4 regions of the Spirillospora sp. CA-108201 genome follow, and region 1 is predicted to be linked to each of the others. Evidence: riboswitches for the same ligand, from Rfam matches in the RefSeq annotation. Region 1 holds a riboswitch; each other region holds the start of a gene.

What was found. Region 1 has a riboswitch for cobalamin ahead of ACQEU6_RS03460 (hypothetical protein). Riboswitches for the same ligand answer to the same signal wherever they lie in the genome.
Region 2: another riboswitch for cobalamin. It lies ahead of cobN (cobaltochelatase subunit CobN); the one in region 1 lies ahead of ACQEU6_RS03460 (hypothetical protein).
Region 3: another riboswitch for cobalamin. It lies ahead of cobN (cobaltochelatase subunit CobN); the one in region 1 lies ahead of ACQEU6_RS03460 (hypothetical protein).
Region 4: another riboswitch for cobalamin. It lies ahead of ACQEU6_RS31005 (ribonucleoside-diphosphate reductase subunit alpha); the one in region 1 lies ahead of ACQEU6_RS03460 (hypothetical protein).

What each region holds. Positions count from the first base shown of each region.
Region 1 covers NZ_JBNJNE010000001.1:711,510-715,713, forward strand. Annotated here, with positions in the region: gene ACQEU6_RS03450 (Hsp70 family protein) at 1-1,394, shown strand, start outside; gene ACQEU6_RS03455 (hypothetical protein) at 1,479-1,685, opposite strand; cobalamin riboswitch at 1,863-2,085, shown strand; gene ACQEU6_RS03460 (hypothetical protein) at 2,207-2,554, shown strand; gene ACQEU6_RS03465 (hypothetical protein) at 3,024-3,200, shown strand; gene ACQEU6_RS03470 (replication initiator) at 3,197-4,204, shown strand, end outside.
Region 2 covers NZ_JBNJNE010000002.1:10,785-14,988, reverse strand. Annotated here, with positions in the region: gene cobN (cobaltochelatase subunit CobN) at 1-1,636, opposite strand, end outside; cobalamin riboswitch at 1,688-1,811, opposite strand; gene ACQEU6_RS45910 (ferredoxin-like domain-containing protein) at 1,883-2,977, shown strand; gene ACQEU6_RS45905 (precorrin-8X methylmutase) at 2,974-3,594, shown strand; gene ACQEU6_RS45900 (precorrin-2 C(20)-methyltransferase) at 3,594-4,204, shown strand, end outside.
Region 3 covers NZ_JBNJNE010000001.1:9,628,505-9,632,708, reverse strand. Annotated here, with positions in the region: gene cobN (cobaltochelatase subunit CobN) at 1-2,655, opposite strand, end outside; cobalamin riboswitch at 2,707-2,830, opposite strand; gene ACQEU6_RS45780 (ferredoxin-like domain-containing protein) at 2,902-3,696, shown strand; gene ACQEU6_RS45775 (ferredoxin-like domain-containing protein) at 3,624-3,995, shown strand; gene ACQEU6_RS45770 (precorrin-8X methylmutase) at 3,992-4,204, shown strand, end outside.
Region 4 covers NZ_JBNJNE010000001.1:6,422,204-6,426,407, forward strand. Annotated here, with positions in the region: gene ACQEU6_RS30990 (copper resistance CopC family protein) at 1-384, opposite strand, end outside; gene ACQEU6_RS30995 (YcnI family copper-binding membrane protein) at 434-1,144, opposite strand; gene ACQEU6_RS31000 (MFS transporter) at 1,221-1,856, opposite strand; cobalamin riboswitch at 1,962-2,179, shown strand; gene ACQEU6_RS31005 (ribonucleoside-diphosphate reductase subunit alpha) at 2,315-4,204, shown strand, end outside.

The sequences.
Region 1 (4,204 bases):
GCGGATGTTCCCTCGACGTCACCGTGGTCCGCCGCACCGAGCAGGGGTTGGAGATCCTGGGCCGGCCGGGGAGGCACGACGGGTTCGGAGGCGGCGCCCTCGACGAGGCCCTCTACCGGATCGTCGCCGAAAGGGCGGCGCCCCTTGACGCCGCCGCCTGGGACGAGATGACGCGACGGCACAACGGCTCAGAACTGGTCCGCCAGGAGGTCGTGGAGGCCAAGCACGCGCTCTCCGAGCACGACGCCGCGTCGCTCCGGCTCGACGGCCTCACCGAGGCGATCACGGTCACGCGCACCGAGTTCGAGGACGCGACGAGCCGGATGCTGCGCTGGAGCGTCGGCGAACTCCTGGCGGCCGTCGAGCGCGCCGGCCTCTCCCCGGACGATCTGGACGCCGTCTACCTGGCCGGCGGCGCGGCCCGCATGCCCAGGATCGCCGAACTCGTCGCCGAAGGGCTGGGCTGGGAACCCGTCACCACGGCCGACCCCAAGGCCGTGGTCGCCCTCGGCGCTCTGCGCGCCTACGCGCAGAGCCCACAGAGCGCGCCGCGGTCGCCGGGCGCGCAGCCGACCCTGCCCGCCGCAGGGCCCGCACTCGCAGCCGGTCCCGCAGCCCTGGCTCCCGCCCGCCGCACCCGTCCCCGATCGAAGGCACCGCTCCTGACGGCCATGGCGATGATCCCCCTGACCGCCGTCGTGGTCGCGGCCGCCCTCTTCGCCCGCTCGCACCTGGGCCCGTCCGAGAACACCGGCTCCGCGTCGGTCACCACCACCGCGCCCCAGGCGTCCGTCGCCTCGCCCGCCGCGCCCGTCCCGTCGCCGGCGGGCTCGGTGACCGACAGTCCCACCCCGGAGGAATCGTCGAGCCCGCCCGAGGAGTCACCCACCCCCGAAGAGGAGACGGGCATCAGGACGGGCACGTACTCGGTGAGCCTCAGCGGAATGGTCAGCGGCCAGACGTTCCGCCGCACCGCCCAGCTCCAGGTGATGCCGACGGTCACCCGCGTCGGGACGAACAACGGCGTCAACCCGGTCGAGGTATGCCTGCGGTCCGGCTTCCCCGCCGGGACGCCCGAGGTCGGCGCGATCTGGTTCGGCACCAACACCGCCTGCTTCCCCGAGCGCGGCGCCCAGCTCGACATGACCAACGTCGAGGTGGACGGCGACACCATCACCGTCCGGCCGGACGCCCGCATCGCCGCCACGGGACTCAACCAGTTCACGGCATCCGGCAACTCCATCTACGCGTGCCTCTACCAGCCGGTCTCCGGCACCATGACCGTGGACCTCTCCGGCGATTCGCCCACCGGCGAACTCGACATCAACGGCTACAGCGGCCCGTGCCAGGCCGTAGGCACCAACACCACCTACACCGCCAGCATCAACGGCTGAACACCGGTACCGAGACCGCGCGAAAAAGAGCGCGGCCAGAGGCCGCGCTCAGGTCGGACTCCGGCCGGCGCGAGCCGACCGATGTCAGAGTGCCCCCTTGTCCAGGTCCTCCACCACGCCCCTGTAGGCGCCGGCGTCGATCTCGGCCTCTTCAGCCTCTTCCGGGGTCTGCGCCTGCGCGGCGTTCTGCTCCGACAGCTCGGCGGCTCCCTGGAACATGCTGCGGGCGAATTCCCTTTCCTGCGGGGTCGGGCCAGCCATGATCACTCCGTCGCTCGGGTTGTCCTGCATTCGCAGGGTCCTCCCTTCCTTGGGGGGACAAGGAAACCGTTCGAGGTGCGGCCGGGTCGGCAACTTCCGATGGGAGAGCACGACCGCCGAGCCGAGGCGAACGCGGCGGTGCGGAGGTCGCCGTGCATGGCGTGGACGAGGCGCGAGCGGGTTTGCGTCCGCCGGCATCTCGGCCGTTAGACTCCGTCGTGCGGAAGGTTCGCCCGTGTCCGCGTGGTGCGGGCGTCGTAAGAGGGAACCCGGTGCGAATCCGGGACTGCCCCGCAGCGGTGAGCGGGAACGACCGCCGTCAATGAGCACTGGGCCCGGCGGCCTGGGAAGCGACGGCCAGTAGGACGCACCTATCCCGGTAGGAGCGGCGCCCGCGAGTCCGAAGACCTGCCTTCGCCCGTGCGCCGCCTGGCGCACGGTGGTCTGCGGCCTCGCGGGAGGGCCGGCGGGCGGCACAGGCGGGCTTTCGGCGCCGTGCCGCGCACCTCCCTCCGCGCCTGGCCGCCTGTGGCTCAGCGAGGGAAGCTGCCATGAGAACCACGATCCTCGGTTACCCCCGGATCGGGACGCGCCGCGAGCTCAAGTTCGCCACCGAGGGCTTCTGGGCGGGACGCGTCGACGCGGCCGCGCTGGAGAAGGCCGGTGCGGACCTGCGCGGCGCCGTCTGGACCGAGCTGCGCGACGCCGGCCTGGACACGGTCCCGTCGAACACCTTCTCCTTCTACGACCAGGTCCTGGACACCAGCGTCCTGGTGGACGCCGTGCCCGCGCGCTACCGGGGCCTGGACGGTCTCGACCGGTACTTCGCCATGGCGCGCGGTGTCCAGGACATCCCCGCGATGGAGATGACCAAGTGGTTCGACACCAACTACCACTAGTTCACGCATCCAGGCAACATTTCTGCCGGAACCCCTAGTCACTCAGAGTGAAACCCGCGCGAACCGCCCCAGTAGGGGGTTTCAACCTTGATCATCCTCGGGTACTCATGGACGCGGAGCCGCATCCAGCGACTCCGAGGCAGGCGAGTGGCAGGCGGGGTCGGCTCCCGCCGCAGGGGCTCCGCGAGGACGCCCCAATACGCGAACAGCCGCACAACAAACACAAAAACACAGATCGCCGAGGTGGGCTCTCGGCACGCAAGACCGGGTGCGCGCCCGGGCGGGACTCGTCCCGCGAATAGCTACCTAAAACGAATCAGCCCTGGCTAACACGGCACATAAAGAAGGCCACTCGCGCGAAGAGCTAGACCGGAACGAGTAGGCGCCAGCCTGCCCGCAGGCCGTTGGCTCTTCACCCCGGACATCGTTGCGCGCTCCCTAGCCGTGAGCCAGGGAGAGGAGTTACGGGTTGAAGCCCAGCCCGGAAGCAGCCGCATGGGGTAAGCGTCAGGCCAGCAAATCGCCGCGCTGGACGGACGCGAAGTGGCGCAGGATCCAAACCATCTTCGGTGTCGAGTTGACCACCCCCGAGGTACCCGACGACCGATACGAGGCCGAGGCCGCGACCTGGCAGGACGCGGCATGAGCGGCCCGCAGATGCCCGACCTACCGCCGGAACTGCTCGCCGCCGTCCAGCGCGCGGCCATGCCCGACTTCGACCGCTGGCACCAGATGATCCGCTCCGCCGGAGGGTGCGAGCAGCCCGTACGGCTGCGCGGTGAGCGGATCACCCTGGACGGTGAGAGCGGCGAGTTGATCGAGTCGTACTCGACCGCCGACGAGCCGACCGGGTTCCTGATCACTGCGTGTGGCAACCGCCGCGCGTCCCGGTGCGCCGCGTGCGCCGAGGTGTACCGGGACGACACCTATCACCTGATCATCTCCGGACTGACCGGAGGCAAGGGCGTGCCTGAGGAGGTCAGCGAGCACCCGCGCGTGTTCCTCACGCTCACCGCCCCCTCATTCGGTGCCGTCCACGCCCACCGCGAGAAGGGAGGGAAGACCCAGCTTTGCCGACCCCGACGAGATGGCCCCGTGTGTGCCCACGGCCGCCCCGAGGGGTGCCGGGCGCGGCACCAGGCCGACGACCCTCAGGTTGGGCAGCCGATCTGCGTCGACTGCTACGACTACCCCGCCGCCGTGTTGTGGAACGCCCACGCCCCCGAGCTATGGCGACGCCTCACCCTCACCGTCCCCAGGCTGATCACGGCCGAGCTGGGCATCACCCACAAGGCCCTACGCGAACAGGCCCGCCTGTCGTACGCCCGCGTGATCGAGTACCAGCGACGCGGCCTGATCCACTTCCACGCCGTCGTGCGCCTGGACGGACCGGACGGACCGGACCAGTCGCCGCCCGTATGGGCCACCACCGAACTCCTAGAACGCACCTTGCGAACCACCGCCGCACAGATCGAGGTACCGGCCCCGCACCCGGACGGGACAAGCTCACCACTCACCTTGCGGTGGGGACGTCAACTCGACACCCAGGCCATCCAGGTGGCCGCCGAGTTGGACGGGATCGCCGACAAGCACGTAGCCCGCTATATCGCCAAGTACGCCACCAAGGGCGCCGAGGACTCCGGCACTGTA
Region 2 (4,204 bases), on a different contig from region 1:
AGACCAGCGGGACGTCGCCGAGCGCCGCGTCGGTGCCGCACGAGGCGGACATGCCCGCCGCCTTGCCGGGCAGCCACTCCAGGTTGCCGTGCTTGCCGACGTGGACGATCGCGTGCGCGCCGAACTCGTCCGAGAGCCACCGGTACGCGGCCAGGTAGTGGTGGCTGGGCGGCAGGTCGGGGTCGTGGTAGACGGCGATGGGGTTCTGCCCGAAGCCGCGCGGCGGCTGCACCATGACGACGAGGTTGCCGGCGCGCAGGGCGGCCAGGACGATGTCGCCGTCCTGGACGAACAGCTCCCCGGGCGGCGGGCCCCAGTGCCGCTCCATCCCCTCCCGCAGGTCGGCGGGCAGGGTGCGGTACCAGCGCGCGTAGGACGCGGCGGAGATGCGGACGGGGTTGCCCGCGAGCTGCTCCTCGGTGAGCCAGTCCTCGTCCTGGCCGCCCGCCGCGATGAGCGCGTGGACGAGGGCGTCGCCGTCCTGCTCGTCGACGCCGGGGAAGCCGTCCCCCAGGTCGTACCCCGCGTCGCGGAGCCGGGCCAGCAGGCGGACGGTGCTCGCCGGGGTGTCGAGGCCGACGGCGTTGCCGACGCGGGCGTGCTTGGTCGGGTACGCCGACAGCATCACGACGAGGCGGCGCCCGGGGGCCGGGGTGTGGCGGAGCCGGCCGTGCCGGACCGCGATCCCGGCGACCCGCGCGGCCCGCTCGGGGTCGGCGGCGTAGACGGTGAGACCGTCCTCGTCGACCTCCTTGAACGAGAACGGGACGGTGATGATCCGCCCGTCGAACTCGGGGATCGCGACCTGCGACGCCGCGTCCAGGGGGGACAGCCCGTCGTCGCCGCCCTCCCAGTCGGACCGGCTGGTCGTGAGGCAGAGGCCCTGGAGGATCGGGACGTCCAGCGCCGCGAGCGCGCCCACGTCCCACGCCTCGTCGTCGCCGCCCGCCCCGGCCGTGGCGGGCCGCGACCCGCCCGCCGCGAGCACGGTCGTCACCAGCGCGTCCGCCTGGCGCAGCGTGTCCAGCAGCTCGGGCTCGGCGGTGCGCAGCGACGAGCAGAACACCGGCATGGCGCGCCCGCCCGCGTCCTCCACGGCGGCGCAGAGCGCCTCGACGAACGCGGTGTTGCCCGCCATGTGGTGGGCGCGGTAGTAGAGCACGCCGACCACGGGCCCGCCGCCGTCGCGGGCGGCGCGGTCGAGCCGCCCCCAGGTCGGCGTCGGGGCCGGCGGAGCGAAGCCGCGCCCGGTCAGCAGCACGGTGTCGGACAGGAACGCGTGCAGTTCGGCGAGGTTGGCGGGGCCGCCGTGCGCGAGGTAGGCGTGCGCCTCGGCGCACACCCCGCCGCTGACCGTGGACAGCTCCATCAGCTCGGCGTCGGGGGCCTGCTCGCCGCCGAGGACGACGACGGGCCGGGGGCCCGCGAGCAGCGCGTCGAGGCCGTCCTCCCAGGCGCGCCGGCCGCCGAGCAGCCGCACCACGACGAGGTCGGCGCCCTCGGTCAGCTCGGGCAGGTCGGCGGCGGCGAGCCGCGCGGGATTGCCGAGCCGGTAGGCGGCGCCGGACGCGCGGGCGCTCAGCAGATCGGTGTCGGACGTCGACAGCAACAGGACCGTGCGGCTGTGCTCGGGCACGGCGCATCCTCCCCCTGGGGTCCTCGCCCCGGTCGCGGGTGTCGACGGCAGGAGTCTCCTGGCTCCCGGATCGACGCTCGCCCCGGCCTTCCCGTCCTTGCGGACAGTGGCCTACAGCGGGGTTCGCTCCCCGGTCACAGTGGCGGGACCGCGCCGGATTCGCACCGGCTTCCTCCCATTGCCATCGCCTGAGCAGAAGAGTACGGCAGCGCGGTCGCCCTGCAAACTGTGGTTAACATCCTCCCCGTGCCGAATGTCAGAGCCCGTGCCGACGCGTGCCCCGGGGCGCTGCGCACCCACGACGCCGCCGACGGGCCGCTGGCGCGCGTCCGCGTCCCGGGCGGCGCGGTGTCCGCCGCGCAGCTCGCGGTGCTCGGCGCCGCCGCCCGCGAGCTGGGGCGGGACGTGATCGAACTCACGTCCCGCGGCAACCTCCAGGTGCGCGGCGTCCGCGACCCGGCGGCGCTCGCGGCCCGGCTGGCGGCCGCCGGGCTGCTGCCGTCGGCGACCCACGAGCGGGTGCGCAACATCGTCGCGTCCCCGCTCGGCGGGCGCGGCCCGCGCGGCGTTCTCGCCACGGACCCGCTGGTCACGGCGCTGGACGAGGCGCTGCGCGCGCGTCCGGAACTGGCCCGGCTGCCGGGGCGGTTCCTGTTCGCGCTCGACGACGGCACCGGCGACATGGCGGCGCTGGGCGCCGACGCCGCCTGCACCCCCGAAGGGCTGCGGCTGGCCGGGACGCGGCTCGGGCCCGTCCCCGGCGAGCCCGTCGCCGCGCTGCTCGCGGCGGCGGAGGCGTTCCTGGAGATCCGGGGGGACGCCTGGCGCCTCGCGGAGGTGCCGGACGGCGCGCGGCTCGTCGCGGAGCGGCTGGGCGCGGACGTGCGGGACGCGCCGCCGCGCCCGGACCCCGCGCCGCCGCACGCCGGGATCGTCGCGCAGCGGGACGGGCGCGCCGCGCTGGAGGCCGTGCCCCCGCTCGGCCGGCTGTCCGCCGCGCAGGCCGAGGCGCTCGCCGCGGTCGCGGACGAGGTGCGGGTGACGCCGTGGCGCAGCGTGGTGCTGCGGGACCGGGACGCGGGCGAGGCGCCACGCGCGGCGGCGGAGCTCGCGGCGGCGGGCTTCGCGACCGATCCGGCGTCGCCCTGGGGCGGCGTGACGGCCTGCACCGGCAGCCCCGGATGCGCGAAGTCGCGCGGCGACGTGCAGGGCGAGGCGCGGCGCTTCGTGGACGGCCTGGTCCGCGCGCCCGGGACCCCCGTCCACTGGACGGGGTGCGAGCGGCGCTGCGGGATGCCCCGCGGCCCGGTCGTGCTGAGGACGGCGGAGGGACAGCAGTGATCGATTACGTCCGGGACGGCGCCGAGATCTACCGGCGGTCGTTCGCGACGATCCGCGCGGAGGCCGACCTGTCGGGACTGCCGGACGACGTGGCGCGGGTCGCGGTCCGCATGATCCACGCCTGCGGCATGACCGACCTGGTCGGGGACCTGGCCTGGTCGCCGGGGGTCGTGGAGCGGGCGCGGGCGGCGCTGCTGGCCGGCGCGCCGGTGCTGTGCGACGCGCGGATGGTCGCCTCCGGGGTGACCCGCGCGCGGCTCCCCGCCGGCAACGAGGTCGTCTGCACCCTGGGCGACCCGGGCGTCCCCGAGCTGGCCGAGCGGCTCGGCACCACGCGCAGCGCGGCGGCGCTGGAGCTGTGGCGCGACCGGCTCGGCGGCGCGGTCGTCGCGATCGGCAACGCGCCGACGGCGCTGTTCCGGCTGCTGGAGCTGATGGAGGAGGGCGCGCCGCGCCCGGCGGCGGTCCTCGGGATCCCGGTCGGGTTCATCGGGGCGGCCGAGTCCAAGGAGGCGCTCGCCGCGAGCGGGCTGGACCATCTGGTGGTGCGCGGGCGGCGCGGCGGCAGCGCGATGACGGCGGCGGCGGTCAACGCCCTCGCCAGTGAGGCGGAGTGATGGCGGGACGGCTGTTCGGCGTGGGCGTCGGGCCCGGCGACCCGGAGCTGGTCACGGTGCGGGCGGCGCGGCTGATCGGCGAGGCGGACGTGGTGGCCTTCCACTGCGCGCGGCACGGCCGCAGCATCGCCCGGGCGATCGCCGAGCCGTACCTGCGGGACGGGCGGATCGAGGAGCAGCTCGTCTACCCGGTGACGACGGAGGCCACCGACCACCGCGGCGGGTACCACGGGGCGCTGGAGGAGTTCTACGCCGACTGCGCCGCCCGGCTCGCCGCGCACCTCGACGCGGGGCGGACGGTCGTGGTGCTGAGCGAGGGCGACCCCCTGTTCTACGGGTCGTACATGCACCTGCACAAGCGGCTCGCGCCGCACTACCCGGCCGAGGTCGTGCCGGGCGTGACGTCGCTGAGCGCGGCGTCGGCGGCGGCGGGGCGCCCGCTGGTGGAGCGCGAGGAGACGCTGACCATCCTGCCGGGGACGCTGCCCGGCGAGGAGCTGGCCGAGCGGCTGAGCACCGCGGACGCGGCGGCCGTCCTCAAGCTCGGGCGGACGTTCCCCAAGGTCAGGCAGGCGTTCGAGGACGCGGGGCGGCTCGGCGACGGCTGGTA
Region 3 (4,204 bases), 8.9 Mb from region 1:
CAGCGCCGTGACGCGGCGGGACGCCTCGTCCCAGGCCGGGCGGACGCCGAGCAGCGCGAGGACCTCGGCCACGTCGTCGCCCGCCGTGCGCATCGCGCTCGTCCCCCACACCGACAGCCCGACCGAGCGCGGCCACTCCCCGTGGTCGGCGCGGTAGCGCTCCAGGAGCGAGTCGGCCATCGCCTGCCCCGTCTCCCAGGCGAGGCGGCTCGGGACGGCGCGCGGGTCGACCGAGTAGAAGTTGCGGCCGGTCGGCAGGACGTTGACGAGGCCGCGCAGCGGCGACCCGCTCGGGCCCGCCGGGACGTAGCCGCCGTCCAGGGCGTGCAGGACGTGGTCGAGCTCGTCGGACGTCCGGGCCAGGCGCGGGACGATCTCGGCGGCGGCGAACTCCAGGACCCGCGCCACGGCGTCGCGGCGCTCCGCCGGAACGTCCCTCGCGGCCTCCCGGGCCGCGTCCACGGCCCAGCCCGCGTCCTCCATGGCCTGGACGAGGGCGCGGGCGGCGGCCTCGGCGGCGTCCACGTCGGCGAGCGCCTCGCCGCCGGCCTCGCTGAGCCCGAGCGCCTCCCGCAGGCCGGGCAGCGTCTCGCGGCCCGACCACATCTGGCGTGCGCGGAGCATGGCCAGCACCAGGTCGACGCGGGTCGCGCCGGTGGGCGCCTGGCCGAGGACGTGCAGGCCGTCGCGGATCTGCGCGTCCTTCACCTCGCACAGCCAGCCGTCGACGTGCAGGAGGAAGTCGTCGAACTCGGTGTCGTGGGGGCGGTCGTCCAGGCCGAGGTCGTGGTCGAGCCTGGCGGCCTGGATGAGCGTCCAGATCTGGGCGCGGATCGCGGGCAGCTTCGCCGGGTCCATCGCGGCGATCGTCGCGTGCTCGTCCAGGAGCTGTTCGAGGCGGGCGATGTCGCCGTAGGTCTCGGCGCGGGCCATCGGCGGGACCATGTGGTCGACGAGGACGGCGTGCGCGCGGCGCTTGGCCTGCGTGCCCTCGCCGGGGTCGTTGACGAGGAACGGGTAGACCAGCGGGACGTCGCCGAGCGCCGCGTCGGTGCCGCACGAGGCGGACATGCCCGCCGCCTTGCCGGGCAGCCACTCCAGGTTGCCGTGCTTGCCGACGTGGACGATCGCGTGCGCGCCGAACTCGTCCGAGAGCCACCGGTACGCGGCCAGGTAGTGGTGGCTGGGCGGCAGGTCGGGGTCGTGGTAGACGGCGATGGGGTTCTGCCCGAAGCCGCGCGGCGGCTGCACCATGACGACGAGGTTGCCGGCGCGCAGGGCGGCCAGGACGATGTCGCCGTCCTGGACGAACAGCTCCCCGGGCGGCGGGCCCCAGTGCCGCTCCATCCCCTCCCGCAGGTCGGCGGGCAGGGTGCGGTACCAGCGCGCGTAGGACGCGGCGGAGATGCGGACGGGGTTGCCCGCGAGCTGCTCCTCGGTGAGCCAGTCCTCGTCCTGGCCGCCCGCCGCGATGAGCGCGTGGACGAGGGCGTCGCCGTCCTGCTCGTCGACGCCGGGGAAGCCGTCCCCCAGGTCGTACCCCGCGTCGCGGAGCCGGGCCAGCAGGCGGACGGTGCTCGCCGGGGTGTCGAGGCCGACGGCGTTGCCGACGCGGGCGTGCTTGGTCGGGTACGCCGACAGCATCACGACGAGGCGGCGCCCGGGGGCCGGGGTGTGGCGGAGCCGGCCGTGCCGGACCGCGATCCCGGCGACCCGCGCGGCCCGCTCGGGGTCGGCGGCGTAGACGGTGAGACCGTCCTCGTCGACCTCCTTGAACGAGAACGGGACGGTGATGATCCGCCCGTCGAACTCGGGGATCGCGACCTGCGACGCCGCGTCCAGGGGGGACAGCCCGTCGTCGCCGCCCTCCCAGTCGGACCGGCTGGTCGTGAGGCAGAGGCCCTGGAGGATCGGGACGTCCAGCGCCGCGAGCGCGCCCACGTCCCACGCCTCGTCGTCGCCGCCCGCCCCGGCCGTGGCGGGCCGCGACCCGCCCGCCGCGAGCACGGTCGTCACCAGCGCGTCCGCCTGGCGCAGCGTGTCCAGCAGCTCGGGCTCGGCGGTGCGCAGCGACGAGCAGAACACCGGCATGGCGCGCCCGCCCGCGTCCTCCACGGCGGCGCAGAGCGCCTCGACGAACGCGGTGTTGCCCGCCATGTGGTGGGCGCGGTAGTAGAGCACGCCGACCACGGGCCCGCCGCCGTCGCGGGCGGCGCGGTCGAGCCGCCCCCAGGTCGGCGTCGGGGCCGGCGGAGCGAAGCCGCGCCCGGTCAGCAGCACGGTGTCGGACAGGAACGCGTGCAGTTCGGCGAGGTTGGCGGGGCCGCCGTGCGCGAGGTAGGCGTGCGCCTCGGCGCACACCCCGCCGCTGACCGTGGACAGCTCCATCAGCTCGGCGTCGGGGGCCTGCTCGCCGCCGAGGACGACGACGGGCCGGGGGCCCGCGAGCAGCGCGTCGAGGCCGTCCTCCCAGGCGCGCCGGCCGCCGAGCAGCCGCACCACGACGAGGTCGGCGCCCTCGGTCAGCTCGGGCAGGTCGGCGGCGGCGAGCCGCGCGGGATTGCCGAGCCGGTAGGCGGCGCCGGACGCGCGGGCGCTCAGCAGATCGGTGTCGGACGTCGACAGCAACAGGACCGTGCGGCTGTGCTCGGGCACGGCGCATCCTCCCCCTGGGGTCCTCGCCCCGGTCGCGGGTGTCGACGGCAGGAGTCTCCTGGCTCCCGGATCGACGCTCGCCCCGGCCTTCCCGTCCTTGCGGACAGTGGCCTACAGCGGGGTTCGCTCCCCGGTCACAGTGGCGGGACCGCGCCGGATTCGCACCGGCTTCCTCCCATTGCCATCGCCTGAGCAGAAGAGTACGGCAGCGCGGTCGCCCTGCAAACTGTGGTTAACATCCTCCCCGTGCCGAATGTCAGAGCCCGTGCCGACGCGTGCCCCGGGGCGCTGCGCACCCACGACGCCGCCGACGGGCCGCTGGCGCGCGTCCGCGTCCCGGGCGGCGCGGTGTCCGCCGCGCAGCTCGCGGTGCTCGGCGCCGCCGCCCGCGAGCTGGGGCGGGACGTGATCGAACTCACGTCCCGCGGCAACCTCCAGGTGCGCGGCGTCCGCGACCCGGCGGCGCTCGCGGCCCGGCTGGCGGCCGCCGGGCTGCTGCCGTCGGCGACCCACGAGCGGGTGCGCAACATCGTCGCGTCCCCGCTCGGCGGGCGCGGCCCGCGCGGCGTTCTCGCCACGGACCCGCTGGTCACGGCGCTGGACGAGGCGCTGCGCGCGCGTCCGGAACTGGCCCGGCTGCCGGGGCGGTTCCTGTTCGCGCTCGACGACGGCACCGGCGACATGGCGGCGCTGGGCGCCGACGCCGCCTGCACCCCCGAAGGGCTGCGGCTGGCCGGGACGCGGCTCGGGCCCGTCCCCGGCGAGCCCGTCGCCGCGCTGCTCGCGGCGGCGGAGGCGTTCCTGGAGATCCGGGGGACGCCTGGCGCCTCGCGGAGGTGCCGGACGGCGCGCGGCTCGTCGCGGAGCGGCTGGGCGCGGACGTGCGGGACGCGCCGCCGCGCCCGGACCCCGCGCCGCCGCACGCCGGGATCGTCGCGCAGCGGGACGGGCGCGCCGCGCTGGAGGCCGTGCCCCCGCTCGGCCGGCTGTCCGCCGCGCAGGCCGAGGCGCTCGCCGCGGTCGCGGACGAGGTGCGGGTGACGCCGTGGCGCAGCGTGGTGCTGCGGGACCGGGACGCGGGCGAGGCGCCACGCGCGGCGGCGGAGCTCGCGGCGGCGGGCTTCGCGACCGATCCGGCGTCGCCCTGGGGCGGCGTGACGGCCTGCACCGGCAGCCCCGGATGCGCGAAGTCGCGCGGCGACGTGCAGGGCGAGGCGCGGCGCTTCGTGGACGGCCTGGTCCGCGCGCCCGGGACCCCCGTCCACTGGACGGGGTGCGAGCGGCGCTGCGGGATGCCCCGCGGCCCGGTCGTGCTGAGGACGGCGGAGGGACAGCAGTGATCGATTACGTCCGGGACGGCGCCGAGATCTACCGGCGGTCGTTCGCGACGATCCGCGCGGAGGCCGACCTGTCGGGACTGCCGGACGACGTGGCGCGGGTCGCGGTCCGCATGATCCACGCCTGCGGCATGACCGACCTGGTCGGGGACCTGGCCTGGTCGCCGGGGGTCGTGGAGCGGGCGCGGGCGGCGCTGCTGGCCGGCGCGCCG
Region 4 (4,204 bases), 5.7 Mb from region 1:
GCCTCCCGAATCACCGGTGGACGCGGCGTCCGTCCCCGACGGCGCCGGCGCCGGGGGCTGGGCGGCACCGGTCGAGCCCTGCACGGTGAACGTGAAGGAGCCCTCGACCGGATGGCCGTCCGACGCGACGACGCGCCACCCCACGGTGTACTGCCCGTTGGGCAGCGTGCCGTTCACCGCCTGGGTGACCTTGTTGTCGACCGCCCGCGCCGACCCCGCCTGGTACTGCCTGCGCGACCCGTCGGTCACGACCACGCGCGGCAGCCGCACCGGGTCCGCGTACGTCAGGACGATCTGGGACGGGGCCGCCACCGTCGAGTCCTTCGCGGGGCTCGCCGACGTCAGCCCGGTGTGCGCCGACGCGGGGACCGCCGTCGTCGCCAGGACGGCCGCGAGCGCCGCGACGCCGGCGGCCCCCGCAGCGCCGCCCGGGTCACGCCCGGCTCCGCGCCCGGGTCACGCCGTAGGCGCCGACCCCGACGCCGACCACGCCGACGGCGATGCCGATGCCGCCGAGCAGCCGGGCCGTCCCGTCGCCGGACGACGCGGACGACGTCGCGGCGGCGGGCTTCACCTGCGCGGTCAGGCCGGTCGCGGCCGTCGAGCCCTGGGGAAGGAGCTTCAGCACCGGCGCGGGGTGCTCCGGCTCGTTCGCCCCCTCCGCGGGGGCCTCCTCCCACGTGACGACCTCGCCGCCGGTGTAGGTCTGGTCGGCCGTGAACACGAGCCGGTCGGTGTCGGTGGGCAGCGGCCCCATCGAGACGTCGAACTCCTCGAACCGGCCCGGCTCGATCTTGCCGCCGCTCCAGGTGATCTTCGTGACGGCCTCGGTCAGCTCGCCGCCCTCGATCTTCACCGGCTTCGGCAGCCTGGACTTCTCGACCTTCACCGTCCAGCCCGGCAGCGGCCGGACCGACACCGACGACAGCGGGTGGTCGTTCGGCAGGTTCACCACGAGCTTGGTGGTGGAGGCGTCGTCGCGCTCGTTCGGCACGCGGAACGAGACCTTGGAGTACGAGCCCTGCTCGGCGGTCCTGGGGTTGACGGTGACGTGGGCGGACGCCGCCGCGGCAAGGCCGACCACGGACAGGGCGGTGAGGGACGCGACGGCCCCGGCGCGCCGGGCATGCGGAAGGAAGGGCATTGCGGAACTCCGTTCGAGACGTACGGGAATGGCCGGGCGCCGTGAACCGGCGTCCGGTGACGTACGGCGCTCCGGCTCAGGAGTGAGCGAGCGCCCTCGAACGCGTGGGGGGACCCCGCCGGACGACCTGGTGCCGCAGGACACGTCCGGTGGCCGTGACGGCCGCCGCCGCGGGCGCCGTCCGGAGAGGGCGGACCGGAGGCTCGGCCGGTTCCACGGCGAGCAGGGCCAGCAGCAGCCGGATCGGGCGGTCCGCCAGGGCGGCCACCCTCCGGGCGAGCGACCACGCCGCCCGCTCGCCGCGCCGCAGCCACCACGCGGCCACCAGCGCGGCCGTGCAGTGCGCCAGCGTCATCGCCAGGCCGTTCCCGCCGTGGGCGGCGGGGAGCGCGACGGGGTCCACGGCGCCCGTCATGGCGGCGTGCGCCCCGGGCGTGTGGTGGGACGGCGGCGCGCAGGCGGCCGTGAAGAGGGTGTGGAGGGCGAACTGCCCGCCGAGGAGCCCGCCCAGGATCGTCGCGAGCGAGCGCTCGTGGCCCGCCAGCACCAGCGTCACGCCGAGGACGGCGCCGAAGCCCGCGAGCGCCGCCCAGGCCGGCACCGCCGCGCCGCCCGCCAGGACGTGCCCGAGGGTCGCCAGCGTCGCGCACACGGTGGAGAACACCACCGCGCGGGCGGGCCGGAACAGCGGCTGCGGCGCAAGGGGGCTCATGACGCGCTTATCGTCCCATCCCCCGCGCGCCCTGCCCAGCCGCCCCCGGAACTTCGCTGACACGCCCAACATCTAGGGGTTGTGCGTTGATCGTCAACTAGATGTAGGGTTCAGTCCCGTGCTGGTCCGCCCCCGCCGTTCGCGGCGGGGGCGGCGTAAGAGGGAACCCGGTGGGAATCCGGGACTGCCCCGCAGCGGTGAGCGGGAACGACCGCCGTCATCACGCACTGGGCCCGGCGGCCTGGGAAGCGACGGCCAGTAGGACGCCTCGGCAGAGGCGGCGCCCGGCGAGTCCGAACACCTGCCCGCACGCGGGGCCGGGAGACCGGCCCCACCACAGGTCCGGGCCCGTCCCGGATCGACACGTCCAGGCCTCGCGGGTGGGCCGGGGGCGGAGCGCGGCCTCCGCCGCGCGCCGTTCGCATGCCTCCGCGGGGCGCATGCGAGGGGAGACGTACGTGACACAGGCTCTGGCCGCGCCGCCGGCGGAGATCACCGTCGAGGTCGAGGCGGCCTGCGAGGGGGTGCCGGGCGCGGAGGCCGGACGGGTGCTGGCCGCCGTCCGGTCCGCGGACGGATTGGACGCGGCCGCCCTGCGGGACCTCGCGATCGGGGAGGCAGCCGCGCTGATCCCCGCCGAGCCCGGCTACTCCAGGGTGGCCGCGCGGCTGCTCGGCGGCCGGATCCGGGACGAGGCCGCCGCGGCCGGCGTCCGGACGTTCGCCGAGTCGGTCGCCGCCGCGCACCGGGAGGGCCTCCTGGCGGACGACCTGGCCGCGTTCGTCCAGGCCAACTCCGCGGGGCTCGACGCGCTCGTCGACGACGGGGCCGACGACCGGTTCGAGTACTTCGGCCTCCGGACGGTCTACGACCGGTACCTCCTCAGGCATCCGCAGTCGAGGCTCGTCCTGGAGCGCCCGCAGCACTTCTTCCTGCGGGTTGCCTGCGGGCTCGTCATCCCCGACGAAGTCGGGCCGGGGGGTGCGGGGGGTCGGCCCCCCGCGGGGGGCACCGAGACCGTGGACGAGGCGGCCGAGCTGTACGCGCTGCTCAGCACGCTGTCGTACCTGCCCAGCTCGCCCACGCTGTTCAACTCCGGGGCCCGCCGCCCGCAGCTCTCGTCGTGCTTCCTGCTCGACTCGCCGCGCGACGAGCTGGAATCCATCTACGACCGGTACGGCCAGGTCGCGCGGCTCAGCAAGTACGCGGGCGGCATCGGCGTCTCCTGGACGCGGGTGCGGTCGCGGGGCTCGCTGATCCGGGGCACGAACGGGCACTCCAACGGGATCGTCCCGTGGCTGCGCACGCTCGACTCGTCCGTCGCCGCCGTCAACCAGGGCGGCCGCCGCAAGGGCGCGGCGTGCGTCTACCTGGAGCCGTGGCACGCCGACGTCGAGGAGTTCCTGGAGCTGCGCGACAACACCGGCGAGGACGCGCGCCGCACCCACAACCTCAACCTGGCCAACTGGGTCCCCGACGAGTTCATGCGCCGCGTCGAGGCCGACACGGCGTGGTCGCTGTTCGACCCCAAGGAGGTGCCCGAGCTGGTCGACCTGTGGGGAGACGAGTTCGACGAGGCCTACCGGGCGGCGGAGCGGGAGGGCCGGTTCGTCCGGCAGCTCCCGGCCCGCAAGCTGTACGGGCGCATGATGCGGACGCTCGCCGAGACGGGCAACGGCTGGATGACGTTCAAGGACGCCGCCAACCGCGCCTGCAACCAGACCGCCGAGCCCGGCAGGGTCGTCCACCTGTCGAACCTCTGCACGGAGATCCTGGAGGTGACGGGCGACGGCGAGGCGGCCGTCTGCAACCTCGGGTCGGTGAACCTGGCCGCGCACGCGGGGCCGTCCGGCGTCGACTGGGAGCGGCTCCGGTCGACGGTCCGCACCGCCGTCCGGTTCCTGGACCGCACCATCGACCGGGGCTTCTACCCCACGCCGGAGGCGGAGAAGGCCAACCGCAGGTGGCGGCCGGTCGGGCTGGGCGTGATGGGCCTCGCGGACGTGTTCTTCACACTGCGCCTGCCGTTCGACTCCGACGAGGCGCGCGAACTGTCGACGCGCATCGCCGAGGAGATCGCCCTCGCCGCCTACAACGCGTCGGCCGACCTCGCCGCCGCCCACGGCCCGCTGCCCGCCTACGAGGCGACCCGCACCGCGCGCGGCCGGCTCCACCTGGACCACTTCCCGGACGCGGCGCCGTCCCGTTCCGCCGACTGGGACGCGCTGCGGGCCCGCGTCGCGCAGGTGGGGCTGCGCAACTCGCTGCTCGTCGCGATCGCGCCGACGGCGACGATCGCGTCCATCGCGGGCTGCTACGAGTGCATCGAGCCGCAGGTGTCCAACCTG